DNA from 3 places in the Laceyella tengchongensis genome. Region 3 is predicted to be linked to each of the others. Evidence: riboswitches for the same ligand, from Rfam matches in the RefSeq annotation. Region 3 holds a riboswitch; each other region holds the start of a gene.
What was found. Region 3 has a riboswitch for S-adenosylmethionine ahead of QQZ12_RS05725 (2,3-diketo-5-methylthiopentyl-1-phosphate enolase). Riboswitches for the same ligand answer to the same signal wherever they lie in the genome.

Region 1 (10,240 bases), on a different contig from region 3:
TGTACTCAATCAAATTAACTACACCTCTTCTGAGTATCTCCATCAATGCAACAAAGGCGCCTTCGCTCTGTTGTAAAGCGAGTGCGCCTCTATCGGTTTATCATTTGCTAACACTGTCATGAAATTCGCACATGGCAATAAAAAGCCGTTTTTCCATCCATTGACGAGAGAAAATCATACTGAGTCCAACCAATCCCACCAGTTGAGGAGAACACTGCGAAGTGCGCATAACTCATGTAGGCCATAAAAGACATAAACAAAGCATTGGCGGCCGCAAAACCATATTCGTACATTTTCACGTCAATCCAGATATGTTTGTGGTCATCCACTTTATGTTGATAACTTTCAATCTCTTCATTGCTGAAAAAATCCACGATTTCGCAGGATATACCCATATCTGCATCGATTTTCAGCTTGTTCGCCAATTCATCGATGAAAGATTTCATCTCGCACCTCCACAATGAATGAACACAAGTCTCCAATCATTCATTATAACAAGAACAGTGTTTAATATTTAATCCTGTATCATAATTTTAAATGAAATGATTGACTGAAAAGCGCAAACCCTCTATTATGAAATCATCTTCCTAACTAATTGAACGAAAAGGGGAGCGCATCATGCTCATTCAACAAGGACTCTCCGAATTGAAACTCATCAAAAAACGTATGGCCAAAATTCAAGAAGAATTAAGCACCTACTCAGCTTGGTCCTCCAAAAAGAAACACCCTTGGGGGATCAAAGGGGCTAACCAAGAATACAGTGTCAAGCAGGCGGAAAAAGAAGTGCAAGCCAAGATTCAAGCATACCATGATCTGGCACAGCGCTTTTTCATCATCAAATCGGCAATTGATCGCACCAACTTGGAAACAAAAATCACCGTCGCCGGGAAAACGTTCTCCCTGCACGAAGCATTGCTTTACAAAAACCATCTCATCGGCATGAACCAAGACTTGGTTGAAGCCTGCAACACGGCGATTCGCCGCGCCGAAGCCGAGGTGGAGCGGTATAACAGCAAGAAAGAGCGGGACTCTGTCGACAATGCCGACTTGCTCTACCTCTTCCCACGGCAAGAAGTGGAGAAAGTCAACCAATTCAACATTGAATTCATGGAACAGGTTGATGCTGCGTTGCAGATTGCCAACGCCACAACCCATTTGATCGGTATCAACGAATAAACGGCTTTTCACGTCTGATTGCTTTCATGGCGTAGTAAACCCCAAAAAATGCCTTGAGATTAGGGTCCTTTGATATGACTATCCTTTCAAGATAGTTCCATATCATGGACTCCTCTTAAAAGATTGAGTGCTCAGTGAGCTAAGCTGCCCAGTAGGCAGTCGTTTGGCGGCCAGTGTTCACGTGCTCAGTGCTCTTCTAACCTAGTGTTTAGGGCTTAGCCTTCAGTGATCGACAAAACCCAGCTCTGACTTTCCTGACCGAGGGCAGTTCGCAGCTGTTGGGGTTTGAGGTGCTGGCTGCCATGAAAGCAAAACCTCCCAACCAAATTGGCTGGGAGGTTTTTTATGTTTTTCTTGCGGCCTGAAACGAAAAAAGACGGCCGCCCATATGGACTCCGCCATTTGTCGAAAACAGCATGGATGGGGATCGAGGTGCTCAATCTTTGCCGATGGGTACTTTTAGTGCACCAGGCCCAGTAAATAGGAGCGACGCGGCGGTGAGCAGAATCAACAAGTCATATTCATACCCGCCTGCAAATCCTTTGCTCCCGTTCACAAACAAGATCGCCCCTGCCATGATCGCAACCGCGACCCCTGCAGCGATAGAAGTGAACAGCCCAAGGATGAAAGCTACCCCGATCAACACCTCCAAGCCCGCTACCGCGTAAGCCGTGAACGAAGCCATCGGGATGCCTTCCTGGCCGAAAAATCCAATCGTCTGTTCCATGCCCATCCATTTCTGCGCACCATGAATAAGAAAAATGAGACCCAGACCAATTCGTAGGAACACAGGGCCGTAACTCGCCTGTAATTTCATGTTGTTTCCCCTTTCAATCTCTTATCCATGCCATCATAACCCTCATCTCTAAACCCCTGATAAACAGAGATTAAATCTTTCTTAAGTACATGTGTCCAAATTGCGAACGCTACTGACAACAACTAAATTCGGCTGTCACCCGCACTTCCGCCGCAAACAATGGAGCGTCATGACACTGGTGCAAAGCGACAGCATCATACCGCCATGGGTCAACCACATCACGGTTTCTGCCTGAATCGAAAAAACGGCTTGCAATCCCCGGCCGGCCGTCGCTATGGCGACATGGAGGCACAATCCCGCCAAGATGCTTAAGCTAGCTTCCCGCTTGCCCATACGCTCTTCCTCCAGCCATTTGCCCAACAAGCACACATAATAAACGGAACCCATCCCTCCAAGCAAAGTAAGCACCGACGAAACCAACCACACCGTCCACACCTCTCCTACCGCTTCAACTGATGCACTTGCATCCGTTTGAACAAATGCAACCGGTCATCCCCATGGCAGGGAGCAACCGCCTCTTCCAACTCCCTGATTCCATAAGCCGACAAAAACCGGATCATCGGCTGCAACTTATGTATCACGCGCATCTCTCCCGTGGGGCAATGACGGATCACCAACCGCTCCCGCGACCGATCATACCAAAAACAGATCTCAGCCATCCTCATCCTCTCCTGTTGCGCGATGTTCCAAAAATGTCATATGACCATCCGCAGAATAAATGTTTTCCTTCTTCCCATTCCACCTGCATCACATCCATCAGTGGGATAGGCACCACTGCGCCTGATTCGGTATGAAGCCGAATCACCTGCACACGCTTGCGCGGCTGGTGATCGACCGTTAATGACAGCTGCACCATCTCCCCCTCTTTCTCCATCTCAGCATCAACGACTGTCACATGTGGCTTTTGTTGCAACTCCCCTACAAACGGCAAAACGCGGTCCTTTTCTCCCCGCAAGTGCATCACAAACACTTTTTATTCCTCCTTAAAATGACAAAGTTGATCATTACAATAACAAGGATACATCGCGAAAAATTGCGTTTCGCACTTGAATTATAATTCAGAAATCATCATTTTTCAAATATTTTCCATCAAACCCAATTGAAGGAACATCTGTAGCGCGCCTGCTCCGCTCCTTACAAAAAAGCCAACTTACACTTCTGCCAGATAACTTGTACACATATATTAGAACAAATCTCTCCGTAAGGTTGGTATGCCATGGGTAAAACAATGACGAGAAGCCTCTCATATATCTGCGGCTTAATTATCAAATCGCTCGGCATTTCCTTGATCTTGCGCTCTGAATTGGGTGCTGACGCGTGGAATGGGTTCTTTGTGGCGATGTCGGAATGGATCGGCTTCACCGTCGGGTCCTGGCTCATCACCTGCGGGGTGCTGATTACGTTGCTAAACGCGTTTCTGTCCAAAAAAACGCCCAATCCACTGTCCTTGCTAACTATTGTTGTTTTGGGCTTTTGCATTGACTTTTGGTTGGACACATTAGATTTTCATCCCGTCCAACTTTTCTACCAAGTGCTCATTTTTTGGGGAGGTTTTTTGCTCGCAACTATCGGCATATCCATCTATGTGCAAAGCAAATACGCCTTGACCCCCGCTGATCAGTTGATGTATATACTGACTGAACGATATGCGATGAGCCTCACCGCCTCCAAAACAGTGATCGACGGCAGTGCCTTGTTGTTCGCCTTGGTGTTGCATGGTCCACTCGGCTTGGGAACATTTATTTACACCTTCTTGTGCGGGCCCTTCATCCAATTTTTCATCCCCAAGATCGAACGGCTCCTCTTCACCGACTCTCCAACCACCCGTTCTTAAAGCGCATGGGAACCTTGCTCCTTCTCCATACTACGAATATCCACGCATGAAGAAGGAGACTGACAACAATGAACCATCACCTTAAGCCCCCACCAACCCCTCCCCAACCTTGGCTCATTGCCCAGACGTTAGCTGATGTCTGGTTCTTTCATTGGCCTATCCCCGCCGCCGCCCTGCAACTGCACATCCCTGCTCCACTTTCATTGGATTGCCGTGACGGCACCGCATGGATCAGCATCGTGGCCTTTCGGGTACAACATGAGCGGTTGCGGTTTCTACCGCCCATGCCAGGCCTCTCTTCGTATCTGCAACTCAATTTGCGTACATATGTGACGTATGACGGAGAACCCGGCGTCTTCTTTTTGAGTTGCGATGTCAGCAGCTGGTTGCACGCCCTGGCCGCCCGGATGATGTGGCGCCTGCCCTACCTTCCGTCTCGCTTACGTTTCACCGCGCATGGCCAACACACTTCCCTCATCTGTGAACGGCCAAACCTGTTCACACCGGCGGCCCGATTTGCGGCGCAAATGCACCAATCCCCCAGACCCGCGCCCATCCAACCGGGATCACTGGCCGATTGGCTGACTGCGCGTTACTCGCAATACCTAATCATCCGTGGCGCCCTCCACCGCGGGGATATTCGCCATGCCCCTTGGCCTTTGCAGCCAGCGGAAGGGGTTATTCACGCCAACACTTTGCCAACCTCCATCCAGCTTCCCGCCTTAGACGAAAAACCCCTATGCCATTATGCTTCCAGCGTAACCGCCCATGTGTGGCCATTTGTGCGGTTGGGCACCGGCAAACATCAATAAACCCCGCAACCGGTTGGGGAGAGAAAATTTCTCTCGCATCAAGCAACCGGGGCGGGGCACCTTCATTGCGCAAAAGCAAGATCTTTGACAGAGATAAAAGATTGATTATTCAAATAACAATTGAAAGAATATATAATCAGTATATAACCTGTGAAACGGAGCCGATCACTTTGAGCCTAATCGTGATTTGGGGAGATGAAAGCAGTCAGAATGCTCACAAATACATGGTGTTGGGCACTATTTGGCAACGCGCGGACACGTACAAAGCGTTAGAGGCGGATGTTGCTCGCATGCGGCGGCAACTTGGATTTAACCGCGAGTTTCACTGGAATGAAATGAAAAAATACCATCGAGATGCATATATCGCATTCATCAATCTGTTTATCAAGCACATGAGGCAAGGAAACTTAAAGTTTCGAGCCCTCATCGTAGACATGTCGGACAAAAAAAACGTAAAAGCTGGCGATAACAAAGAAACGCATTTTTACAAAATGTTTTTCTGGTTGATCTATAAATGGTTGGCTCCTGAGCATCATTATGACATCTTTTTGGATCGCAAAAGCAACTCCGTACCCGGAAGGTTGCAGGATTTGGAATATTATTTGAACCGGAAAATGGCCGCCGACTATATCCAGCTCATTCGGCAGCTCCCCTCAGGGGCCAAGCAACCCATTGCCTATCCCTTGATTGTGGTACGCCGCGTCGAATCGCGAGACGGCACCCAAACACCTTTACAAATGGCGGATGTCCTGGCCGGGGCGATTGCCTATGTCCGCAACGGACACTACGAAAAAGCCGTCACCAACCGTTCGCACAATCCCAAACGGGCCGTGGTAGACCATCTCGAGGCACAGCTCGGCTTTTCGCTCAAGGACTGTCATGCTCGCAATGAGCATCAAGGGTTTAACCTTTTTTGCTTCAAAAGATAAATAGCGGCGCCCCATTCCCTATCCTGTGCCAGGGTGTTGGACCCGCACATCGATTTCCGCACGACCGAAAAGTCATGGTTTCGGGAGATGGTGGCGCCGACGCTCCAGTATATGCACTCAGTAATTTTATTATACGTCAATTCCAAACCGTTTCAAAACGATTTTTCTAAACGGGTGCATTTACTTCGCCCCAAACTGTCCCGTTGCGCTCCACACTTCGTCTAATGCGGAGCGAAATAGCTCGTCCAATTGCGCCGTCGACACCCCTTCGGCCACCGGCATTTCCCCGGCCAGTTTTTCAAGATGCGCGATCTGTTCCTCCAGAAAAGCGTGAATGCTTTCCACCCGCGCCCCTACGTCCAACTCGTCACCCGCTTTTTTGCGGACCAACAAGGCGTCAATGTCGGCACGAAGCCGGCTCCCCTCCGGAATCAGTTCCTCCACCAACTGCTCAAATACAAGCGGCGGCATCGTCTGGTGCTTCTGAATCCATAAACAGCCCAATACCGGGCGCAGTACATAAAAATATTTTTTGATTTTCACGCGTTCCCCTGTCAGATACCCACGAAAATTGCCCTTGGCCATATGTAGGTAGTGATAAATGGCAGCACGTGGGGAAAACGCCTTTTGCGCAAGCTGCCGCAAGCGCTCTGCTACGGTGTACGCTTCGTGGTATTGGATCGGGGAGTAAAGCCACTCCAGCAACGGGGGATTGGACTTTTTAAACAGCTTCAGCGCTTTGCGCAACTCCCAACCGTTGATGTCGAGCATGTCGTGAATAGGGCATTCGATCACATCCCGTTTCTCCTCGATGGATAAATACCAAGCAACGGGATGGACATAGAGAAAACGCACATCATAGTCGCTATTCTGAGATGGGAAACCCCACGCCCGACTGCCCGATTCACAGGCATACAAAATCTTGACCCCGTGTTTTTCCTCTATGTGCCGCAACTCGTCCAATATCTGACGTTGATGTCCTGTCATTTGTGAATCCCCCCTTTCAACCAAAACCTGACAACCAACAAATCGTTGACATTTACATATAATCATTTTACTATGGCATAAGGAAATCGACACGCAGTTCGTATGCATGTAAAAACGGAATAAGTAAGATCGTCTTCTTATCAAGAGAGGCGGAGGGACTGGCCCTGGGAAACCTCGGCAACGGACTCTTCTCATGGAGAGTGCTGTGCCAAATCCAGCAAGCGATTAGCTTGGCAGATAAGAAGAGTGTGCTTATAACCATAAGACCTCTTCTTCCTGTTGTGTGTAGAAGGGGTCTTTTCAGTTTTCCGTTTCCAACCACAGAAAGGGGTTATAAGCATGAAACAAGCCAATCCATGGGCATTGTTGCCCTTTGCCATATTTCTGGCCTTGTTCGCCGGCGCCGGGCTAGTGACCGGGGACTTCACCAAATTCCCCGTGTTGGTCGCCGTCCTGATCGCGTCCGGTGTGGCATTTCTGATGAACCGTTCCTTATCCTTAAACGAAAAAACGGCGCTTTTCTGCCGTGGAGCTGGACACGACAACATCATCTTGATGGTGATTATTTTTCTGCTCTCCGGCGCTTTTTCTTCAGTAGCCAAAGGGATGGGAGCTGTCGACGCCACCGTCAACTTAGCTCTTTCCATTCTACCGCAAAACCTGCTGATCGTCGGTATGTTTGTGATTGCCTGCTTCATCTCCCTGTCGATGGGGACTTCCATGGGGACGATTGTAGCTCTGGCGCCCATCGGCGTCGGCATCAGCGGGCAGACAGACATTCCGGTGGCCTTGGCCATTGCGGCCGTGATCGGTGGTGCTATGTTCGGGGATAATTTGTCTGTCATTTCCGACACGACGATCGCCGCGGTCAACTCGCAAAACGTCAATATGAAAGATAAGTTCAAAGTGAACTTTTTCATCGTGTTGCCCGCCGCCCTGGTTACTGTAGCCATCCTCACCTTCTTAACGCTGGGTGGACAAAGCCATGTCGCCACCGACCAAGTGGCATGGGTTAAAACATTGCCTTACTTGGCTGTATTGATCGCGGCGTTGGCCGGCGTCAATGTGCTACTCGTATTGACGGGCGGAATTGCGTTTGCCGGAGCCATCGGCCTGTTGGACGGTTCATACACCCTGATGAGCTTCATCAAAGAGATCGGCACCGGCTTTGCCGGAATGCAAGAACTCTCCATATTGGTTCTCCTGATCGGGGGCATGGTGGAATTAATCCGTCACCATGGTGGTATTGACTTCTTGTTGCAGGCGATCACCCGCAACATCCGTTCGAAAAAAGGCGCTGAATTCGGCATTGCCGGCTTGGTTTCGGCCACCAATCTGGCCATCGCCAACAACACCATCTCCATCATCATTGCCGGGCCGCTGGCCAAAGAAATCGCCGAACGGTATGAGATCGACCGCCGCAAATCAGCCAGCTTGCTGGATATTTTCTCCTGTTGCATCCAGGGCTTGATCCCGTACGGCCCGCAACTGCTCGTGGCCGCGGGTGTGGCTTCGATCTCCCCGCTGTCCATCATGCAGTACAATGTTTATCCGCTGTTGATCGGCATCTGCGCAGCAATCTCCATTTTGGTCGGCTATCCACGGGCCAAGGGAGTCCAACCCGCTGTACAAAAAACAACATTGCCGGCCAACCAATAATATTTACCCCACCTCATGACAAAGGTGGGGTTTTCTTTTGGTTTGAGCCTTCCTCAATCACCAAAGAAACGCGGCAAATAAGCCCGATGCGCCTCCAACAACTCATCCAAGATCTGCTTGGCGACCGCATCCGAAGGCACCAACGGATTGATGACCATCGCCAACAACGCTGTGCGATAATCTCCTGACACAGCGGCGTCGACAGTGACGCGCTCAAACGATTTGATCTGTTGCACCAATCCGCGGACGGCAACCGGCAACTCACCCATCACGAGTGGGCGTGGACCTTCTCTGGTGATGACGCAACTCACTTCCACCGCTGACTCATCAGGGATGCCGGCAATCGCACCCTGATTGCGGGTGTTAACCACCTGAATGTCCCGCTTATCGGTGTAGATGGAACGCATCAACTGCACCGCCGCTTCACTATAATAGGCACCGCCACGCCCCTCCAATTGCTTCGGTTTGACGTTCAGATTAGAATCTTGGTACAACGCAAACAGTTCGTCCTCCAGCCGTTTGACCACCTCCGCCCGGGTGCCGGTTTGTGCCGCTTCTCGCTTCATCGCGGCCAGCATGGTGCGCGGTTGATAATAATATCGATGATAACCGCAAGGAATCACCCCTAGCGCTTCCACAAACTCCGGCACCCACTCGACACCAGTCAATTGCCGGATCGTCTGTCCATCTTCGCCGCGCCCGGCCAGCATAGCAATCACCCGTCTAGAAATGTCCTCTCCATCAAGGGTGGTCTTCAAACCGTAGGACATGTGATTCAAACCGGCGAAGTCGATGCGCACCCGTGCTGGCTCCACATTGAGCGCCATGGCGATCCCCCTGCTGATGCTGATCGGGCCGTTGCACAAGCCGATCACTTTGTTGATCCGGCTATGCCGCAACACCGCTTCTGTCACAATCCCCGCCGGATTGGTAAAGTTGATCAGCCAAGCCTCCGGGCACAATACCTCCATCTCTTCGCAAATGTCCAGGATCACCGGAATGGTGCGCAAGGCTTTAAACAGACCGCCGGGCCCATTGGTCTCTTGTCCGATTACATCATATTTTAAAGGAATCGTTTCATCTTTGATCCGTGCCGCCAACCCGCCCACCCGAAACTGGGTGATGACGAAAGCAGCGTCTTTGAGCGCCGCTTGGCGATCCAATGTCCAATGAATCGTTATCGGCGCTCCCGCCTTGTACACCATGCGCTGGGCAAGACGCCCAATGATCGCAAGCTTTTCTTTCCCTTCTTCCACATCCACCAGCCAGACCTCTTTCACCGGCAATTCATGCTGCCCCTTGATGAGCCCATCGATCAGCTCCGGCGTGTAGCTTGAGCCCCCGCCGATCACCGCAATCTTCAACCCATTACGCATACAGCATCCCCTTTCACCCGCTTCATTTCTCTTCCCGGAGTCATCCCCCTTGCCCTTGGCCAATAACTGCGACTTCTAGGCCTTTTCCTTACCGAACCACAGCCCACTGCCGGTGTGCAACCAACTAAATTAATCAATCTTATGATCCGTTCAAATAATAGATGAATTAAATTATTTGATATAAAATTAAATATATTACGTCATTAGCATATATTTTCGGGGGTGAAAAGCCGAGGTTTCAACGCACCCAACAACACCGCTATGCCCGCAGGCTACAGGCATTTGTGATTAGAGTGTGTCTGATGAATAGGCCAGCGGCTCCAAAACCATTTTCTTTCACGCGTGGCAAGGCGCTCCTCGAGAAAAGGTTTTTCCGCCGCTTCTTCCCTACCAACTTGATTTGCCAGACACCCCTAGTGTTTCATCACCCGTGAATCCACATCAGAGAGAGGGAACATCATGAGAAAAAATAGGTTCAAATGGCTGTCGCTGTCGACCGCCGTCTTGCTGTGCACGTCCGTCCTCACCATCATGGGTGGCGGCCAATCTTCTGTTGCGGCGAATGAATCACAACCACACCAAAAACGGGTTGTTGTCAAACTCAAAGATCACCTCGTCCCATCCTACCAAGATGGCGTGGAAAAAACGAT
Region 2 (10,240 bases), on a different contig from region 3:
GCAATCGGGGGTGGGCGTGGTGGAAAACACGCGGGAAGCCGTGCAAAATCTGCTTCACATTCCCGTCGATTATTATGCGATGATCAACTTTCAAGGGTTTGAAGACATTGTCGACTCCTTAGGCGGAATCGATGTCAACGTGAAGCAATCCTTCTCGCAAGCGATGATCGGCGGAGGCAAAGCGGTCTTCCAGCCGGGGATGATGCACCTCAACGGCAAACAGGCCCTCGCCTACGTACGCAATCGCAAAGACGTCGCCGGTGGGGACTTCGCCCGCAATGAACGCCAGCAAGAAGTCATCGGCCTGTTGCTGGACAAATTGGTCAGCTTCGACGGCATCAGCCAATTTTCAGAGATCACATCCACTCTTGGAAAAAATTTTCAACATGGGTTCCGGATGGACGATATCCCTGCCTTGATCAAAGTGTATCGTGAGATACCCAAACAAAACATCCATAGCATCCACATCAAAGTGGTCGACATCAAAGTCGGCAGCGCAGATATGCTTGACATCCCACAGCCTGAAAAAGAGCGGATTCGCAAAATGCTCCAGCAACAATTGGAATATCAACCGAAAGCGGAATGGCTCGACCAAACCGATGACAATCCCTCACCTGATGCAACAAATTAATCACAAGAATGTCAAATTTCTTCAACGCTCTGTCCATTGCGCCTGTAAAGAATTTCACTATAATCAAGTTATAATCTTTCCCCGTATCTAAATTCTCTGTATGCATTTTTATATATAAAATCTAAATACTAAAGTTACCAAGACTAATTCATTCATGTAAGGAGCAGACAATGTCATTTGATAAACAAACACCCCCTCCACACAACAACCGCAAGCGCCTAATTCAGCGCATCGCCATCCTTCTTCTGCTTATCGTGGTCGGTGTCGGAATATATTTTGGCACCCAACTTTGGGGCGTCTTCGCCAAAACCGGAAAACCATTGAAAAAATCCACTTGGCGGACGGAAAAAGTGGTCCTCGAGGAAAAAGACCCCTTCACTGTGTTGTTAATCGGTACGGACCAGCGTAGCACCGACCCTAACAATTGGCGTTCCGATGTCTTGATCTTGGCTGCTGTCAACCCCAAAACCAAGTCAATCAAATTGATTAGTATTCCCCGGGATTTCTATGTCAAGATCGCCAATACGGAAGTGAGAACCAAAATTAACGCCGCCGCAGCCTACGGTCGGATGAAAGGGATCGGCGAAGTAGAAAATATCAGACAAACAGTAGAAAATATTTTCCATGTTCCCATTGATTATTATGCCAAAGTAAACTTCCAAGGCTTTGAAGATCTTGTCGATGCTTTAGGCGGCGTCGATGTCAATGTGAAACAGCGATTCAAGCAGCGTGCAATCGGCGGGAAAATGATTGTTTTCGAACCAGGGCCGCGCCATTTGAACGGCTCTGAGGCCTTAGCATATGTGCGCAACCGCAAATCATTTGCCGAAGGAGATTTTGCCCGCAATGAACGCCAACGGGAGGTCATCTCGCAATTGATTGACAAAATGACCAGCATCGACGGCGTTACCAAGTTTAACGAAGTCACCAAGGCAGTGGGCAATAACTTTGACCATAGCTTCCATTTCAAAGAAATCCCTTCTCTAATTAAAACATATCGGGAAATTCCCAAAGAAAAAATTGAAACTGTCACCTTTGAAGCCTATCCTAAAATGTATGCCCGCTCCGGTTCGGTCGTCATCATTCCCAAAACGGAAATCCAACGGCTTAGCCAAATTCTGCATCAACAATTGGAGTACAAGCCTGATGACGACATGATCAACAAGACCGAAGGGGAAGAGATGGAACCTCCTGCTAATCGGTGACAAAGAGAAAGCGATGGCCGGCAATCCTGCAACCATCGCTTTCTCTTTGGCCTGTTCGCCCAATTCCCCTATAATAGGGTGGAAGGGTGTGATACGAACGATGAAACCAGACAGCTATCTGACCATTGCCCCTTATGGGGAAACAGAAATCATCATTCAGAAATCTCGCTTCATTTGTCGTGCTAAACATGTGGCAACCGAAGCGGAAGCCGTCCAATTCGTACAGGAAATTTCCAAGAAACATTGGGATGCGACCCATAATTGCTACGCTTATCACATCACAGAAACCACGCAGAAATCCTCCGATGACGGAGAGCCTGCCGGAACGGCGGGAAGACCCATCCTTGAAGTGATCCACGCCAAGCAGTGTTTGTATACCGCCGTCGTCGTCACCCGCTATTTTGGCGGAATCAAGCTTGGCGCAGGAGGATTGGTGCGCGCTTACAGCCAAGGAGCCGCGGCGGCAATTGAAGCGGCAGGGCTCGTCAAACGGATGATGCATCAACAAGTGGTAATCACATTTGATTATTCTTTCATGGGCAAAATGGAACATGAATTGCATCGAACCGGTTATTTGTTGGAAACGCCGTCCTTTGCCGACAAAGTGAGTTGGGCCGTTTGGACGCCACTAGGCGAAGAACAAAAACTGATTGAGCAAGTAACCAACTGGACCCACGGTCAGGCGGTACTATCGCTCGGTGAAGCCGAATATAAAGATGTACCTCTTTAAAGACCGTCTAAGTGGGGACATTATCGCGGATTCCGCTACCGGTTAAACAGTGAAGAGCCACACCCTGTAAATGGGGTGTGGCTCTTCCAGCTTTAAAACGCCGGCACGACAGACCCGTTGTACTTTTTGAGGATAAAGTCTTTTACCTTTTGCGAAGTGAGCACCTTCACCAATTTTTGAACGCGTGGATCATTTTCATTGCCTTTTTTCACTGCCAATACGTTGACGTACGGAGAATCTTTCCCTTCAATAAACAGAGCATCTTTCAACGGATTCAGTTTTGCTTGCAAGGCATAATTGGTGTTGATCACTGCAAAATCGACTTGATCCAGCATGCGTGGCAACGTCGCGGCTTCCAGCAACTTGAATTGCAGGTTTTTCGGATTTTCTTTGATGTTTTTCAGCGTTTTGTCACCTTCGCGATTGTCCAGCTTGATCAAATTGTTTTGATCCAACAGAAGCAAGACGCGTGTGATCTCACTGGTTGCGTTAGGTAGAGCGACCGTGGCTCCGTTTTTCAGTTCACTGATGTCTTTGATCTTGTTGGAATACGCGCCCATCGGCTCAATGTGAACCCCGGCCACTTTCACCAAGTGATACCCTTTTTCTTTGTTGGTGGCTTCCATCCAAGGGATGTGTTGAAAGAAATTGGCGTCGATCTGCCCTTCTTCCACACTTTTATTCGGCAACACATAATCTTGGAACGCTTGGATCTTCAACTCCACTCCCTGCTTTTCCAATTCCGGTTGAACAAACTTCAGAATTTCCTCATGCGGAATGGGCGACGCCCCCACCGTCAACACTGCCGATTCATCTTTCTTACCGCAACCCACGCCAAACGCGGCGACCAATGCGACCAAGCCCGTCGCAATCCATCTTTTCATTTTCATCATTGCCATCCTCCCATGCATCATTTTATTTAATAAAATCGATCAGAATAGGCGGATTATGTTGCGTCTACTTGCCCTGCTACGGGAAATCCCCGCTTCGACCGGCTCTTCTACTCCATTCACCGTTTGTCCAAGCGACGAACCAACCAATCCCCTACCATTTGAATGATCTGCACCATCACAACCAACAGCAAACCACAAATATACAACATGCCATCATTGAACGATTGGAAGCCGTACCTAAACGCCGCATCTCCCAAACCACCTCCGCCAACAATCCCTGCCATCGCCGAGAAGCTGATCAAGGATACGCAAGTGACGGTCAATCCGGAGACAATAGCCGGCATCGCTTCTGGCAACAGCACTTTCCAGATAATGTGCAAACGGGAAGCCCCCATCGCTTGCGCCGCTTCAATCACCCCGCGGTCAATTTCCCTGAGAGCAGTCTCCACCATTCTGGCGTAAAAAGGTGCCGCACCAGCGATCAATGGCACGGTTGCTGCTGTGGGCCCGAGCGTGGTTCCCACCAAAAACTCCGCGACAGGAAATAAGAAAAGGACTAGGACAATAAACGGTACAGCGCGGAAGATATTCACAATCGTGCCCAACGTTCGTTGCACCCACATATTCTCCCAAAAATAACCGCGATCCGAGACGGTAAGCATCACTCCCAAAGGAATTCCCAGAAGCGCGGTGAACAAAGTGGATATGCTCACCATATACAAGGTTTCCCCCAGTGCGACGGACACTTGGTTCCAATCAATACCGGTCAACATGCCCGCTCACCTCCACTCAACACTTGGCGCACGGCCTGCATCTGCGCCTCTGTCCCATCAACCCTTACGCGCAAGCGGTCATCCTGTTCTCCTGCAATGGCCCCGCTGACAACACTAAACCGAATCCCATGCTTCTTAGCCAATGCCACCAACTTATCCGCATCACCAAGCGGCAATTCAACCACTTCCCCTGACGCGTCATCGTCTTGGGTACTAGGCTGCAGCTCTTTGACAAACTGTTTAGTCAACGCCTGTTGTGGTTGGCTAAAGATGGAGGAGACCATCCCCGTTTCCACGACCCGGCCGTTTTCCATCACCGCCATCTTGTTGCAAATCTGCCGCACCACACTCATTTCATGCGTGATCAACACCAAGGTGATCCCCATTTCCCGATGAATCTCCTTGAGCAGTTGCAAAATAGATGCCGTGGTTTCTGGATCTAGCGCGGATGTCGCTTCATCGCACAAGAGAATATCCGGCTCATTGGCCAAAGCCCGTGCAATGCCAACCCGCTGTTTTTGTCCTCCGCTCAACTGGGAAGGGTATGCGTCAGCACGTTCAGCTAGTCCTACCCGCTCCAAAAGCTGATCGACTCGCTTGCGAATCTGCTCTTTCGGCAACCCTGCCACTTCTAGCGGAAAAGCCACATTTTCGCGAACCGTCCGCGACCAAAGCAAGTGAAAGTGTTGAAAGATCATGCCGATCTTCTGCCGTGCCTGGCGCAATTCTCTCTCTTTTAGGCGGGAAATCTCTTTCCCATCCACGATGACTTCACCCTTTGTCGGCATCTCCAGCCCGTTGATCAGCCGCAACAGCGTCGATTTGCCCGCGCCGCTATAACCTACGATGCCGAAGATGTCACCTCGGTTGATCGTCAACGTCACCCCGTCCAGCGCAGTCACGACCGAACTCCCATCGCGCGCCGGATAGGTCTTGACAACTTCTTTAATCTGAATCATTAAGGCTTCACCACCTTTATTAAGCAATAAAAAAATCCCTCTGCTCTGAAGATGGCAAGAAGGGATACGTCTATTGACACACCTTTCTCTCATCTGTCAGAACGAATCTGCAGGAATTGGCACCTTTCTGATGGATCTCAGATGGTTGCCGAGGGTTCAACGGGCCTGGTCCCTACCCCTCTCTTGATAAGAGAATGTTGCTGTATTCAATTATTAACATATTAACTATTGAGTTATAAATTATCATAATAAAAGACATTATGTCAATCGTTATTTATGGCTGGAAAATCTTAACCATCCACACGGGAGCAATGTCACCTTTCATTGTTACAGGAAATGTTTTTTGTTCACGGATTTATCACATTTTTACCACGAGATTACATTTAGATAACAATACGGCTACTCCCCACTAAATCAGCGGAAGCTGGCGTATAATAAAGACAGATCCTCAAATTGAACTGCTGGAGGTGCCCAACATGGAATACACGGTTGTCGGAAAATCGTTTTGGATTGGTGTGTTGAACGCGACATGTTTAAGTATCCCATTGTGGCTTCTCTTGTACTTCGGCCTAAAGCTGATTTTTTAAATGAGGCAACATCGTTGGCGCACCATTAACAAACTGACTACATCCTGGGAAACCAGGCTGATGGGTATATAAAAACGGGTGGCTTTTGCTTTGATTTAGCAAAAGCCACCCGTTTTCTCATTAACGCGCCCCATTTCCGGAGATCACGATCCAAACGGTTTTAAGCAAAATTTGAAAATCCATCTTAAACGATTGATTTCTGATGTACTCCAAGTCCAGTTCCAACTTTTCAGCAGGGGTCGCCTCATATCCACCGTTCACCTGAGCCCAACCCGTCAATCCCGGTTTCACCATCAACCGTTTCTTAAATCCCGGAATCTCTTTGTCAAATTGCTCCGTGAACATCGGTCGCTCCGGACGCGGGCCGATCAAACTCATATCCCCGCGCAGGATGTTGATCAACTGCGGCAGTTCGTCAATCCGGGTTTTGCGGATGAACTGGCCTACACGAGTGACGCGCGGATCATTCTTGGCAGCCCATTGCGGACCGTTTTTCTCTGCGTCCGTACGCATCGAGCGCAATTTGAAGATGTTAAACGTTTTGCCGTTTAAACCGACCCGCTCCTGTTTGTAGAAGATGGGACCTGGTGATTCCAATTTGATCGCGATTGCCGTCAAAATCAACACTGGTAGAGTGAAGAGCAATAACCCAATGGAAAACACGATTTCAAACCCGCGCTTAAATGCCAAATAGAAAGAGGCGGGCGTTTTCATTTCTCCGGAGAATGCGCGCGAATTGCTCTCGTAGGCTACTTTTGAACTCATCCGCAAACCACTCCTGCTGTGTATAGTATCAAATCACAATTATTTTCGGCTATCGACTAACTTTACAAAAATGACAGTAACATTACAGCAATGTTTCAAACCGATTACTGTTACCAAGTATACTGTAATCTTTCCACGTTGACAATAGCCGAATTGTGAAAAATGAAATCTTCATGGCCCGTTCTTTCAAGCATAGGGTGTGCGGGTTCTTTATTAGTGTTTACTGTTCCTTGCCCATTTTACGATATTCCGCTTGGTAATATGCGTAAGTTTTGGCCAATCCTTCCCTGAGGCTCACTCGCGGCTCCCAATCGAGCACCCGACGCACTTTTTCATTGTTGAAATAGCTGTGCTTGATGTCTCCCGCCCGATCCGGACCGTAGTTCACCTCATGCTTCACACCTGCGATTTCATCAAAGAGGCGAACCACTTCATTCAAAGAAGTGCTAACCCCAGTCCCCACATTTAACACTTCGCCGTCCCCGCGCTCAATCGCGCTGAGGTTGGCTCGAGCGATATCCTCGACATAAATGTAGTCACGGGTCTGTTCACCATCACCAAAGATGGTAAGCGGTTCACGGCCCAGCACCTTGTCGATGAAGATGGAGATCACGCCCCCCTCACCACGCGGATCTTGGCGCAAACCGTAAACATTGGCATAGCGCAAAACGGTGTAATTCAAGCCGTACAGATGATGGTACACCGACAGGTAATGCTCCACCGTATATTTGGAAACGCCATATCCGGACAAGGGGCCGATCGGATGGCGCTCATCCACAGGAAGGTAAGCAGGCGTGCCGTACACTGCGGCCGAAGAAGCGTAGACCACTTTCTTTACACCAGCCTTACGGCAACCCTCCAACAAATTGATGGAGCCCAAGATATTGATGTTGGCATCCAGAGACGGATTGTCCACAGAGGTATTCACATGGATTTGCGCCGCTTGGTGAATAACCACCTCAGGCCGCTCCTGCTCCATTACTGCATGCAAATCAGGACTGGTAATATCTACGTTGTAAAAGACGGCATCCGGGTTGACTTGACTCTCTTTTCCGGAAGAAAGATTGTCCACAATCACGACCTGATCTCCGCGCGCAATCAACTGATCGACAATATGGGAGCCAATAAACCCGGCCCCGCCGGTCACTAACACTTTCATTGGATGAACCCCTCTCTCATAGACGCGATGACTTGTTTTCTTTTTGAACCTACTGCGAATCCATTTTGCAAAGCAAAAGAGGCGGTGGCGGATTTGGCCGTCAAGCGCTTGCAAAAAGCTAAATCAAGCCAAGCGGATTCCTCTGATCTCCGCCATGAAGATGCCCCTTATGCCTATCTTATCAAGTTAAGCCGCAACATATTTGAACAAATGTATGAAACATCATATAATGATACCTATCCAAATGTTGGAAACGGAAGGGGCGTCCTTGTGATACGATGGTTGTTGCGCTTGCTTTGCACTTTACTGCTGGCAATCATGGGGGCCGTCGTGTACTTTGGCTACCATATCTAGTCGGCAGCGGAGCGGGTGTTAGCACAAACCCGAATATAAATCATGATCTTATACAGTCCATAGCGCCTTGCATCCAGATGCACGAATTGACCGCAGGAATTGTCAGAAAACACAAGCCTAGCTTCTTTAGAGTTGCTGGTGAATTAGCGCGGCTCCAAAACCGTTTTCTCATTCGCTTCACGCGTAACGAGGCGCTCATCGAGAAAAGGTTTTTCCGCCGCTTCTACTTTCCATCTTGATTTGCCAGCCACACCCTAATTCATTGTTGTTCTTATCTTAATGCGATATACTCTCCTTATACAAAATAAAAAGGTGAAAAAGTTTAATGAATCAAATTACATTAAAAAATAAGTTAACAGTGATTTTCTTTGCGGCGATTGCTTTTGGTATTTTCTATGTAGGTAGTATTGCTTACAAAAGTGGCAGGTATATTGAACATGCAGATCCATTTACTCTTTTCATTCTATCATCACTCGGCGCTGCTGTCGGCATGTCTACTTATGGATGGATCGCCTTTACGTTAATTAATCTCATACTTAGACCACTTAAAGGTAAAGGAAAATCTATTTTAGAGTTTTTATTGTATGTTGGTTTTGGGATTTTAGCTGATTACTTAATAATGATTGCAAATGGTCCTCTTGTCGGTCTATATTTGCCTTATTCAACAATTGCAGCAATTCTAGGATATATCACGCTAAAAACGGTACAAAGAATATACAAATTCTATTATTAGGATTTCATATGCCATTTTTTAAACCTATTATTAGAGATTAAAGCGATCACCTGCATTTTATGCAGGTGTTTTTTACTGATTTAAATGCGCTTGGGGGAAAGAGGAGAAAATCACAGATATTTTCAAGTGAGCGACCCCACCACCAACTGGCAGAGCACATCGACTGGCAACCCGTCGGGCAGTAAAACGCGCGTAAGCAAGAAGGAACCCTCGTCTAACGCATAGACGGGGGTTCCTTTGCTTCGTTCAACTTGATGTGGCTGTTTGCGTGCCCAGCAATCCGGCATACAGGGCCAATAGCTTCCGTTCTTCCACATGCCAGTTGTACACCTCTTCATGCGCCTTGCGGCCATCTTCACTCATCCGCTTGCGCAATTGCTCGTCCGTCAAAATGGTTGTCACTTTCTCCGCCATCTCTTTCGGATTGAGTGCGTCAACGGTGAATCCGCAACCGCTTTTCTCTACAATCTCACGCCACATGGGAAAATCGGTCGCGATCAGCGGCAAGCCGGCAGCCATGTATTCAAACATTTTAATCGGCAGGGATTCCCGATAGTTCTCGATTGGATGCAGGCACACCAATCCTACTTTGCCCTTGCCCAGCCACTGCTTCACTTCCTCGAAGGGCACGCGTCCGTGCAAGGTAACCCGCTTTTCTTTGAGTATTGCTTCGTCCTGATCTTCCGGCCGAATATGTTGCAGGGGACCAATGATGTGCAATTCCGCTTGTAATTCTGCTGGGATGTAATCCATCATCTCAATCATTTCACGGTAACCGCGCAGATAAGAGACCCCGCCCACATACAAGATCTTGTTGCCTTCGTCCTCCGTCTTCTCCACGGCGGGCATCGGCAACGGATAATTTTTGATCACTTCCGTCCGTTTGGCACTTGCAAACTGGCGCGCAATGGACTCCGTCGCCGTCACCACCGCCGACAACTTGCGGGCCAAGCCTTTTTCCACCTTGTGAACAAGCTTGGACAAAGGTCCGCGTACACTGGCAGGAATCCATGGCTTGGTATGGATCTGTTTTGGCAAGTCCTCATGCGAGTCATAAATGACGGGACAACCCGTCCGCCAAGCGATCAATGCGCCCCAAGGCAACAGCTCTGGATCATGGAAGTGAAAGATATCGGCCCCGCTCTTCAGCGCCCGCCGATAAAGCACCCAACCGTTCATAAGCCGCTTCCACTTCTTATTCACCCGCTTGACGCCGACAATCCGCACGCCATGCTCCAGCCGCTCCTCAAAATCGGCCACGGCATGCAACTCCACATGATATCCCTCCTCCGCGAGGGATTTGGCTTGTTTATGATAAATACGCGAATCGTCGTATGGATGAACCGAACTGAATATCATTACTTTTGCCGCCACTAAAAGGTACTCCTTTCATTTACGCCAATATCCACGAATCAACCATCTCTTTTCTCTAAATTACATAGTACAAAAAA
Region 3 (10,240 bases):
AACACCACCAAGCTGTCCGTCGATGCAATCGCATCTAACAACCGATAATACGCATCAGGTTCTTGCTCCACCGCTTCAATCTGCCCATAATGCCGGATGCGGAAACACCGCTGGCACAACACCGACTCCCGATTGAGCGCCTGAGCCGGGGCATAACCAACCTGTTTGGGGTCTTCGCTCTGAATAGCGACCCCGCATCCTTCGCAACGAAACTCATGCATGTCGTTCAATCGTCTTTCCACCTTGCTTTCTACGTTGATTCACCTTTATTGGAACGCTCCCACTGCACATGGCCTTTCCGCTTCAGCAAGCTAAACACGAAGCGCTCCACACGGCGATTAATTCTCGTTAAGAACCCATCGATGTTTGAAACCGGCGCAACGAGGATGGTATACAAACCCATGCGGTTGCCGCCGAACACATCAGTTAACAACTGGTCCCCGATCACCACCGTCTCCTCCCGTTTGGTGCCCATCCGCTCCAGCGCCTTTCGGAAAGCGGACAACAAAGGCTTTTTCGCCGCATGGATGTACGGAAGCCCCAACGGATCAGCGAAATGGGCTACACGTGTCCGGTTGTTGTTGGACACAATCATCACATGAAAACCCATATCCCGCAACTCATCTAGCCAGGTGACTAACCGCGGGGTGGCGTCAGGTCGCGTCGATTCGACCAACGTGTTGTCCAAGTCGACAATGATTCCCCTGACACCTCTCCGTTTTAATTCCTCATAATCAATGACGTATATCGACTGTGCAAACAGATCAGGTACCATGAATTTTAGCACATCTCACACCGTCCACCTTGAGACTTGTCGGCAATAAATATATCACAGCGCAACCAAGGGTTGCAAAAAACAAAAAGACCGGACATTCGCCGATCTGACTAAGGCGTGTCTGATGAATAGGCCAGCAGCCCGAAAACCATTTTCTCTTCCGCTTCACTTTGCATCGGCGCTCCTCGAGAAAAGGTTTTTCCGCCGCTTCTTCCCCACCAACTTGATTTGCCAGACACATCCTAGAAGCATCCACACGTGCCGACGCGGTGGTGATTCATCAGGCTCACTGTTACGAAGGTTGTCCCTTCTCCGCATCCATCCGCTCTTTTTCGGCGAGAACCGCCAGAAACAAGTCAGCGTCGGACAAGTACTGGAACCAAGCAATCACCTCTTCCGCTTCCGTCTCTATCACATTGTATCCTTTATCTTCAAGCATTTCTCCAACTCGTTCCAATCGGTATGTTGCCATGTATCCATTCCTCCAACTCCATTGTCTCCCTCTTATTTTGCTGGTTATGAATGCAGGATGCAAGCGGTTCTTCCCGTTCTCATCAAGCCTTCACATAAACTCGAAGCCATCACCTTTTTCCTCGCTTTAGTTGCATGCTGGATCATTGGCAAGACCAATGCCATCCTGCCGACTAAAAAACCAGCGAACAACATGTTCGCTGGTTTTTACATGCTCCGTTGGCCCCTTTGCCAGTTCAGCCTTTTTCACATTGCGTTCTCTGCTTATTTTTTTTAAAGAGATACCAGACGCCAAACGCCAAGGCGACCACTCCTGCCAAAATGTAACCGAACTTCTGCATGAGATTAAGAAAATGCTGAACCGTGTCCAAATTCCCCTTTCGCCCGACAAACAGCAAAACGGTGTTCCACGGAAAAACCCCCAGATAACTAAACACGATAAAGCGCCACAGTGAAATGCGGCTCATACCCGAAATATAAGAAATATAGTTGCCAAACCCGGTTGGGCGAGACAGGGTGATGCTCCATTCCCCGTATTTTTTGAACCACATTTGCGCTTTTTCAATCTTTTTCTGGTCAAATTTCTTTTTGGAAAACTTCTCAATCCGGGTGCCAAGATAAAAAGGAATTAAACTGAACGCAACGTATACAAAACTATTGATAGCGGAGATCAGGACTAGGGTCCATGGGCTAACATCCATCAGGTAACCGTAGATCAGAACGAAAAGAGCTCCTGGAAAGGGCAACGACGACGCTTCAATCGCCGTGGCCACAAATAGCCCCCACATTCCACATTTATCCAAAAAATCCAAAGCAATTTGTAGCATAAGTCCACTCCCTGCTGTCTTGTTAGCCTACCTACAAAACGTTTACACGTGCATTTATATTCATGATTGCACAAGATTTCATTTTTTAGGGATTCTAGAATCAGTATATCACATCAGGCACCTTCCGGTGCATCTCCCAACAATTGGCGTGCCCCGCACGCTTCTAGAATCATCCCCACATCTTCCGTTCTGTCTATTCTTTCACAATCATGTGTGTTGATACCAACGCGCATGATTGTTTTTCACCGCACACCCCATTTTCATGATCTCACCATTTTATTTTAGCAGGTCACAAGAGCAGGTGATAGTGAACAACCCATGACACGTTTCGGCAAGCAACAGCGAACAAGCCAGCCGTTGTCGTTGGCCATGTGGACTACGTCAACTCCTGACGCAGACGCTCACGCACCTCCATCAAAATGACGCCCAATCGATTTTTTCCCGTACCATCACTGCCGACGCCCCAATACATATCCGTGGTCGTCAACTCCACGATCTTCTCTTCACCCGTCGCCAACAAAACGTCACGAATCTCCGGATGGCTCTTAAACTTGGCATAAACCGCACGCCGCATCACATCGTCTTTCACCAACTCCCAATCCGGCCGTAAAGGCGCTTTTCGGGAACGCCCCCATTGCGCAGCCTTCATGGGGGACGGTGCCAATCGGATCTTTTCTGCATAATCTGGTGCCGTCGTCACAAACTTTTGCGCCTGAAAATAGTGCTCGGTTGTTGGCCATTCCTTCCCATCTAGCACGATCGGATGTGCGGAAAAATTGGAAAAACAGCCATATGGATCGTTCACGCGATAAAATGTGATCACCACAGCCGCGCCCCCTTTCAACTTGGTGTTTTGTGATCCCGTGTAAACCAAAAAGAGGCGGCAAACAGGGCATCCTATTCCGAAATGCTCGCCTCCTCTTGGCGCCATTTGCAACGCGCTTGTCACATCATCTGACAAATTGGTAGTGCGCCGCTGGCAATTCGTGATATGGTTTACCTATCGTCAATCGATGATTTGGAACGTTTTCGGGAACCGGGTCAACAACTCCACTCCATCCGCCGTGATGTGAACATCATCTTCAATCCGGACGCCGCCCACTTCCGGAACATAAATGCCCGGCTCAATGGTAAACACCATGCCGGTCAACAACGGGTCGTCGTTCCGTTCATGGATCGAAGGAAATTCATGCACACCAATCCCCAAGCCATGGCCGAGGCGGTGGTTAAAATACTCGCCGTAACCGCGTTCGCTGATGAGGTTGCGGGCTGCCAAGTCCACATCACCCATCCGCACACCAGGGCGGCACGCATTGATCGCCGCCTCTTGCGCAGTCAGCACGGCGTCATAGATGGTGCGTTGTTCCTCGCTGGCTTCCTGGTATACAAACGTGCGCGTAATATCAGAGCAATAACCATCCAACACGACGCCCAAGTCAAACAGGACAAAGTCGCCTTTATTCAGCGGCCGGTCGCCAGGTGTGCCGTGGGGCAAAGCGGAGTTAGCTCCGAACAGGATGGTGGTGGGGAAGGACATTTCCCGGATTCCTTTTTTCTTCATGGCCAATTCGATCTCAGCCACGACTTCCAACTCGGTGCGACCCAGCCCCAGTGCATCCAAGCCCACTTGCACTGCCTCATCGGCAATCAAAGCTGCCTGTCTCAAAATGGCCAGCTCATCCGCACTTTTCACCAAACGCATTTGGTTGATCAGTGCGTCCACTGCCGTGAAAGATGCCCCAGGCACGACGCCGAGTAGCGCTTCTGCACGAGCGTAGGGCAACGACTCTTTTTCGACCGCAATAGTGGCATTGCGCTCTATTCCCCGCTTGCTTAGCGCCTCGCCAATCATCAACCACGGATCTTCCGCATCATCGTAACCGATGATCTGTTCAGTCCAGCCAGCCGCCCGCGCCCGTGCTTTCTCCATGTTTGGGCAAACGAGGAACGGGTCCGCTTCCGGAAACAGAAAGACGCCCATCAACCGTTCATGGGGATCGCACAAGAAACGGGTGAGATAGAAAACATTCGGCGTGGAATGGACAAACGCCATCTCTACCCCTTCCTGTTTCAACCATTGCGAGATGTTTTCCCATTTGCGTTCCATCATCAAAACACTCCTATACCATGGCCGAACTGCCAATGAATTTATGTAGTCATAAGATATCACTAACTTTTATTATAACGAAACGAATCATTTACACACGCATAAAAATTTTTCAAATATGATCGATACAATTTGGTTTAAGCAGAAAATGTTCCGGGAAAATAATTCTTATTATACTCGGATGCTTTCCCAGCTGACCGTTCGGGCTCACTCCCATTTGCATGGCATGTAAACTGATGAGTATTTACGGGGGGATCACTGATGAAAAAAACGTATCTGTGTGAAAGCTGCGGAAAAGTGGCCGCCAAATACGAAGCTCGTTTGACGAAGAAAGGTAAAAACGTCTTGGTTTGCCAATCTTGTTTGAAAAAGCTGAATGACGAACCAGACACATTAAGCCATCCGCTCGACTTGGATCACCAAGACGGGGAATCTTCGTTTCAGTTGTGAATCTACGAAAAAAGCAGCTTCTCTCCTATGAGGGAAGCTGCTTTTGGTTAATAGATCGGTGTCCAACCTTCTTTGGTTTTAAAGATGCGCACCGCCACCACTTTCCGATCTGCCATCAACGTAAAATAATGGCGGGTGTTTTCCGGCACCGAAATCAGATCGCCCGGTTCCAGCTCTACATCGAAATACCGGCCATCCTGCCCCTTAATCGCAAAAATGCCGTGGCCGCTCACAATAAACCGCACTTCATCATCGGTGTGGTGATGTTCGGCTTTGAAGTTTTCCAATAGCTGATCCAAGTTGGGGGTGGTGTTGGACAAAGAAATCACATCCTCAGTCACATAGCCCCGCCGTGCCGACAAATCATCAATCTCCTTTCGGAACGTTTGGATGATCTCCGCTTTCTCTTCCTCGTCCAAATTGTATTTTTCACTGAGCCGCGCGGGCAGCTTCGTAATGTCCCATTTTTCATAAATGATGCCTTGGCTGTTCAAATATGCGCTCACCTCATCGGGGTGGCTCACTCTCTGATCGTTGTCATGAAAACGCAATTCTGCCATGATCCATTCCTCCTATGCGTGAGCCGCAGTCGCGGGGGAAGCCGTCCACCGCGGTTGCAACATCAACATTTTTAAATGGTAAGAAAACAGAAATTCCAATGCTTCCAAATGTTTCTTCGCTTCAAATCCGTCTTTGCCCCACACGGTGACGCCATGGTTGCGAATCAACACCGCTTTGGTGTTGGTTTCGATCACCCCAGCCACTTCTTTGGCCAACGTGGGAAGGTCGGCGAAATTCTCCACAATCGGTACGGTGATCTCGCCATCCTCTTCCCAGATACCAAACGCCTTGATCAGTTCCTGATTGCGAAAAGTGACAAACCCTTGCTCTGCATACAGCTCAGACACCACATTGTTGTCTACCGTATGCACATGCAAACAACACCCCGCGGTCGTGTTGCGGTACACCTCCAGATGGATACAGGTTTCCGCGGACGCCTTTAATCCGGTGTCTTCCACCACCCTTCCCTCGCCATCGACTAGCAGGAAATCTTCCATCGTCCGTTTGCGTTTGTCTTTGCCACTGGCGCTGACTAGAAATAGCAGCGGATCGTCGTTCACCTTGATCGACAGATTACCGCTGGTTCCAGGAAACCAGTCCCGGCCGGCCAACTCTTCTTTGATTTCAGCCAACTCCTGCCATTTTCGGGCCACTACACTCATGCGACAACCCCCTTTTGCTCAAGGGATGAGATGATATCGTAAAACGTGTTAAATGGTGTGTGGGCAATTGCCAACTCTTCACATTTCTTTACTAGGAAATCGCGTGCAAACACCTCATCTGCCTGTTTGGCCGCGGCTAGATCAGTGATGGAATCGCCGATGACGATGCGATGGTACCGCTCTTTGGGATACTGTTTCAGAATGGCCGGTTTGCACAAGCCGCAATCATTTTGGCAGCTTTCATCACAGGCGTGGGGCCACAAGATGCGGATCGTCTCCCCGCTGAAGTCACTGCCATTGCAGTAAATGTTGGCCTGATCTACAAGCCCTTCCAGCATGGGATGGACAAAGAAATCAATGCCTCCGCTGACAATGTACAGCGGAATACCATGGTCTTGGGCAAAACGGACAAACTCGGGGAATCCACTGCGCAGGCGGGCATGTTCCAGCACGAACCGCACGATGTCCTCTTTCAAGGAAGAGGGCAACATGGCAAACATTTGCCCCACGCCTGAACGGATCGACCGGCGCTGGGCAAGCACATCCTCCTTGATCGCCTCCCAACCGGGCGGATTAAACTTTTTCATGATAGCGATGATATTGTCTGTCTCTGTCACTGTGCCATCGAAATCGCAAAACAAGATCGGTTGCCTGCTCATGACCGCCCCGCTCCTCCCCACAAAGTTAGCGCCTTGGCCAGCTCCGGCCGGGCATCGTCTACGTCACTCAGTTCTCCACCAGCCAACACCACTTCAATCGCTTGCTGAAACGCGCGGCCGCCGCCCACTGCTCCGTCAGGGTGACCATGTACGCCGCCTCCCGCGTTGATGACACAATCTATGCCGAAATCCCGCACCAGCGCAGGTACCAATCCCGGATGAATCCCGGCAGAAGGAACAGGGAACGCCCGGCGGTGGATATCCGATTCCGCCAACAAATGCTCTTTAATCGCCAACGCATCCTGCTGAGGGATCGCAACGCTTCCGTAAGGGGATGGGAACAAGACCAAGTCGGCCCCGGCCATACGCAAGAGCTTGCCCAACAAAAGCGCCCGGTCTATACCATAACGGGATGAAGCGGTAAACGCGCCAGAAACGGCGGGATGAGCCATGATCGGCACCGTGATTTCCTCGTCTTCCGCCAGTTCAGTGAGCACATCCAGCCCATAGGCAAACACGTTAAACAACAGGGCATCAGCCCCCCATGCAACCGCCCGCTTCGCTTTTTCCTTCAATTCGGATGTGCGTCCGGTCAGATTCACCGCGTACAAGGTTTTGTGCCCTGTTTCCGCCTCTGTGGCGCCAAGCACTTCCTTGGCCGCGCGAATCCGCTCTTTAAAAGGGGTCAGGGGGTTGTCGAACAATATCTCATCATCTTTGACTAAGTCGATGCCTCCTAGGACTTGCTCGCGCAACTGCTGTTGGAAATAGGACAGATCCCGGCCCAACATGGCCTTGAAGATGCTCATCACCAACGGCCTGCCCGTCACGCCGAGCGTTTCCCTAATGCCGTCAATGCCATATCGCGGTCCTGGAAAGGCGCTTGCCACCTCCGGGGAGAAGGTGAGATCCACCAATTTGATTTCACTGTCAAGCGAGAGCTTGCCAAATACCGTGGTCAAGATCGCTGGCAGGTCTAAGGAGAAATTGGCCGCAGGATATTTGATTCGAATCAGCCCTTTTGTGCCCTCGCCGTCAGTCGGGAGCAGGGCCACTTCCACCACTTCTCCCTTATGTCGCTCCAATTGAGCCTGTTCAATCGTCGGCAAGTTGGTCCACGAACCGACCGTAAGCCCCAGTGCGATGCTCTCCGCTTTTTTGTGCAAGTCGGCTTTTTGCTCATGCACAAGATATGTCGCCACCACATGACCCATACCATTCACTCCTCACAAATAAAAAAACCCTTCGCGAGGAAGGGATGATCCACAGACTCCACTTCCTCCCATCTCTCAGCTGATTTCGCTGCAAGAATTAGCACCGTGCCTTCGTGGTTATGGACCACGGCTCCCTGATCTTATCGGGCGCCCCATCTCGCGATGGCATTACGGTCGGTTGCTGGGCTTCATCGGGCTCGTCCCTCCGCCGGCTCTTGATGAGAGAAATAACATAATTCCGTTTCAATTTTCAATTTTCCCCGTCATTATCACATAACCATTCGCCTATGTCAATCCGTTTTTCGCAGGGCAACACAACGCCAGCCGGTCAGCAGCCTCAATCAAGCGCTTCTCGCTGTCCAGCATGCCCACCCGCACATAGCCATCCCCCGCCTGTCCGAAGCCCAGCCCAGGAGCGACGGCGACATGGGCGCGTTCCAACAGCAAGTTAGCAAACGACAGCGAGGTATGCCCCTCCGGCACCGGAAGCCAACAGAAAAAGGAGCCGGCCGGTTTTTCCACCTGCCATCCGTGCTCGCGCAACCGGTCGATAAAAGCATCGCGACGTCTTTCATATGTGGTCACCAATTCGCGCACACAATCCTGCGAACCCGTCAGCGCGGTCGCCGCTGCCTGCTGGATGGCGCCAAACAGGCTGACATAAAAATGGTCTTGTAGCAACTGAATGCTCTCAATCACCTGCTCATTTCCTACCGCAAATCCAATGCGCCAACCGGCCATGTTGTAGGTTTTGCTCATCGTGTAAATCTCAATGCCTACCTCTTTGGCACCCGGCGTCTCTAAAAAGCTCATCGGCTTCGATCCGTCGAAACCGATTGCGGCGTACGCGAAATCATGAACGACCAGCACATCGTGCCGCTCAGCCCGATTCACCACTTCGGCGAAAAATTCAGCGTTGGCGACGGCGCCTGTCGGGTTGTTGGGATAATTGAGAAACATCAGCTTCGCCTTGTCCCACACTTGCTCATCAATGGCTGCAAAATCAGGCAAAAACCGATTTTCAGCCAACAACGGCATGAGCGCCATCTCAGCGCCAGCCATGGCAATCCCCGACCAATAATCGGGATAGCCCGGATCGGGCACCAATGCGACATCGCCGGGGTTGAGATAACATTGCGAGATCTCCACCAGCCCTGCTTTGCCACCGAACAGCACCGCCACTTCCGTTTCGGGATTTAGCTTCACCCCGTACTCCCGTAAGTAAAATTGCGCGACCGCCTCCTTGAGGAACGCGTGGCCTCGAAACGGCGGATATTTGTGATGTTGCGGATTATCGGCAGCCCGCTTTAACGCATCCACGATATGCGGGGGAGTCGGCAAATCAGGATTGCCTTGACCCAGATTGATCACGTCATGCCCTTGCGCCTGCAGACGGCCGACTTGACCAACCAAGCGGGCGAAAAATTGCTCCGGCAAGCGATCCAACGCTTCCGCACGTTGAAATTTGCTCAAGATTCTCACATCCACTCTCTGGGAAATGTTCTTGAAATTCTAATCAGTTATGTTATATCGTTGTGGGGAATCTGTCAAAGTCTTTTTTGGGAGGATGCATCTCCTATGAAATGGAAATGTTCTGTGATCCAAATGGATATCGCCTTCGGGCAACCGGAACGAAACATGGCCGTGGCTGAACAAAAAATTGCCGCCGCGGCCGCCGACAAGCCGGATGTGATCATTTTGCCGGAATTGTGGACCACTGGTTATGATTTGACCCGTTTGGATGAGATCGCTGATCCGATGGCAATGAAGACAAAAGCGTTCATATCCAAGCTCGCTCGGCAACACGGCGTGCACATCATTGCCGGTTCAGTCGCCGAACGACAAGGAGACGGCACCTGGAACACACTCATCGCCTTTGACCGCCGTGGTAAACAAGTGGGTGAATACCGCAAAGTGCACCTCTTTCGCCTGATGAACGAAGAGAAATACCTACAGCCCGGCGAACAAATGGGTTCCTTCGCGCTAGATGGCATTCCTTGCGCTGGGGTCATCTGTTATGACATTCGCTTTCCCGAATGGATCAGAAAACATGTCGTCGCTGGGGCACAGGTGCTGTTCGTCGTCGCTGAATGGCCGATGCCACGGCTTGCCCATTGGCGCCATCTGCTCATCACCCGGGCAATCGAAAATCAATGTTACGTCATCGCGTGCAACCGTGTGGGGAGTGATCCCGACAATACCTTTGCCGGCCATTCGCTCATCATCGACCCCTGGGGAGAGATCGTGGCCGAAGCAGGCCCTGTTGAAGAAACCCTGCTGGCGGAGATCGATCTTGCGCAGGTTCTACAAATCCGCAAGCGCATCCCCATTTTCAGCGACCGACGCCCAGAATTATATTAAAACACCTTCCCTACAGAATGGACTTTCAGAAGACAATCTAAAGAATTGCCAAATGAAACTAATCGCATCCGAAATGAATGAATATGATTGACAATGATCTGCGTGAAAGTGTATTATTCCCTTATCAATCTAAAGACAACGGCATATGGAAGT

Region 1: linked by a shared signal. The riboswitch ahead of QQZ12_RS02035 (Na+/H+ antiporter NhaC family protein) and the one ahead of QQZ12_RS05725 (2,3-diketo-5-methylthiopentyl-1-phosphate enolase) in region 3 are both predicted to bind S-adenosylmethionine.
Region 2: linked by a shared signal. The riboswitch ahead of QQZ12_RS11860 (methionine ABC transporter ATP-binding protein) and the one ahead of QQZ12_RS05725 (2,3-diketo-5-methylthiopentyl-1-phosphate enolase) in region 3 are both predicted to bind S-adenosylmethionine.

What each region holds. Positions count from the first base shown of each region.
Region 1 is NZ_FXTU01000001.1:422,425-432,664, reverse strand. Features, by position in the region: gene QQZ12_RS02085 (hypothetical protein) at 117-446, opposite strand; gene QQZ12_RS02080 (hypothetical protein) at 619-1,176, shown strand; gene QQZ12_RS02075 (DoxX family protein) at 1,613-1,993, opposite strand; gene QQZ12_RS02070 (hypothetical protein) at 2,129-2,419, opposite strand; gene QQZ12_RS02065 (hypothetical protein) at 2,434-2,652, opposite strand; gene QQZ12_RS02060 (hypothetical protein) at 2,655-2,963, opposite strand; gene QQZ12_RS02055 (YczE/YyaS/YitT family protein) at 3,210-3,827, shown strand; gene QQZ12_RS02050 (YqjF family protein) at 3,896-4,639, shown strand; gene QQZ12_RS02045 (DUF3800 domain-containing protein) at 4,810-5,568, shown strand; gene QQZ12_RS02040 (nucleotidyltransferase domain-containing protein) at 5,749-6,555, opposite strand; SAM riboswitch class I at 6,690-6,799, shown strand; gene QQZ12_RS02035 (Na+/H+ antiporter NhaC family protein) at 6,895-8,214, shown strand; gene QQZ12_RS02030 (6-phospho-beta-glucosidase) at 8,268-9,590, opposite strand.
Region 2 is NZ_FXTU01000005.1:182,830-193,069, reverse strand. Features, by position in the region: gene QQZ12_RS11885 (LCP family protein) at 1-631, shown strand, start outside; gene QQZ12_RS11880 (LCP family protein) at 802-1,836, shown strand; gene QQZ12_RS11875 (YigZ family protein) at 1,937-2,566, shown strand; gene QQZ12_RS11870 (MetQ/NlpA family ABC transporter substrate-binding protein) at 2,659-3,450, opposite strand; gene QQZ12_RS11865 (methionine ABC transporter permease) at 3,576-4,232, opposite strand; gene QQZ12_RS11860 (methionine ABC transporter ATP-binding protein) at 4,226-5,191, opposite strand; SAM riboswitch class I at 5,278-5,384, opposite strand; gene QQZ12_RS11855 (sugar transferase) at 5,899-6,543, opposite strand; gene QQZ12_RS11850 (NAD-dependent epimerase/dehydratase family protein) at 6,764-7,702, opposite strand; gene QQZ12_RS11845 (hypothetical protein) at 7,796-8,056, shown strand; gene QQZ12_RS11840 (hypothetical protein) at 8,382-8,789, shown strand; gene QQZ12_RS11835 (glycosyltransferase family 4 protein) at 9,036-10,163, opposite strand.
Region 3 is NZ_FXTU01000002.1:431,491-441,730, forward strand. Features, by position in the region: gene yqeH (ribosome biogenesis GTPase YqeH) at 1-221, opposite strand, end outside; gene QQZ12_RS05680 (YqeG family HAD IIIA-type phosphatase) at 251-775, opposite strand; gene QQZ12_RS05685 (hypothetical protein) at 1,068-1,247, opposite strand; gene QQZ12_RS05690 (DedA family protein) at 1,483-2,073, opposite strand; gene ybiA (riboflavin biosynthesis intermediates N-glycosidase) at 2,450-2,899, opposite strand; gene QQZ12_RS05700 (M24 family metallopeptidase) at 3,080-4,180, opposite strand; gene QQZ12_RS05705 (hypothetical protein) at 4,442-4,630, shown strand; gene QQZ12_RS05710 (1,2-dihydroxy-3-keto-5-methylthiopentene dioxygenase) at 4,678-5,190, opposite strand; gene QQZ12_RS05715 (methylthioribulose 1-phosphate dehydratase) at 5,203-5,853, opposite strand; gene QQZ12_RS05720 (2-hydroxy-3-keto-5-methylthiopentenyl-1-phosphate phosphatase) at 5,850-6,512, opposite strand; gene QQZ12_RS05725 (2,3-diketo-5-methylthiopentyl-1-phosphate enolase) at 6,509-7,726, opposite strand; SAM riboswitch class I at 7,792-7,951, opposite strand; gene QQZ12_RS05730 (pyridoxal phosphate-dependent aminotransferase) at 8,012-9,199, opposite strand; gene QQZ12_RS05735 (carbon-nitrogen family hydrolase) at 9,305-10,087, shown strand.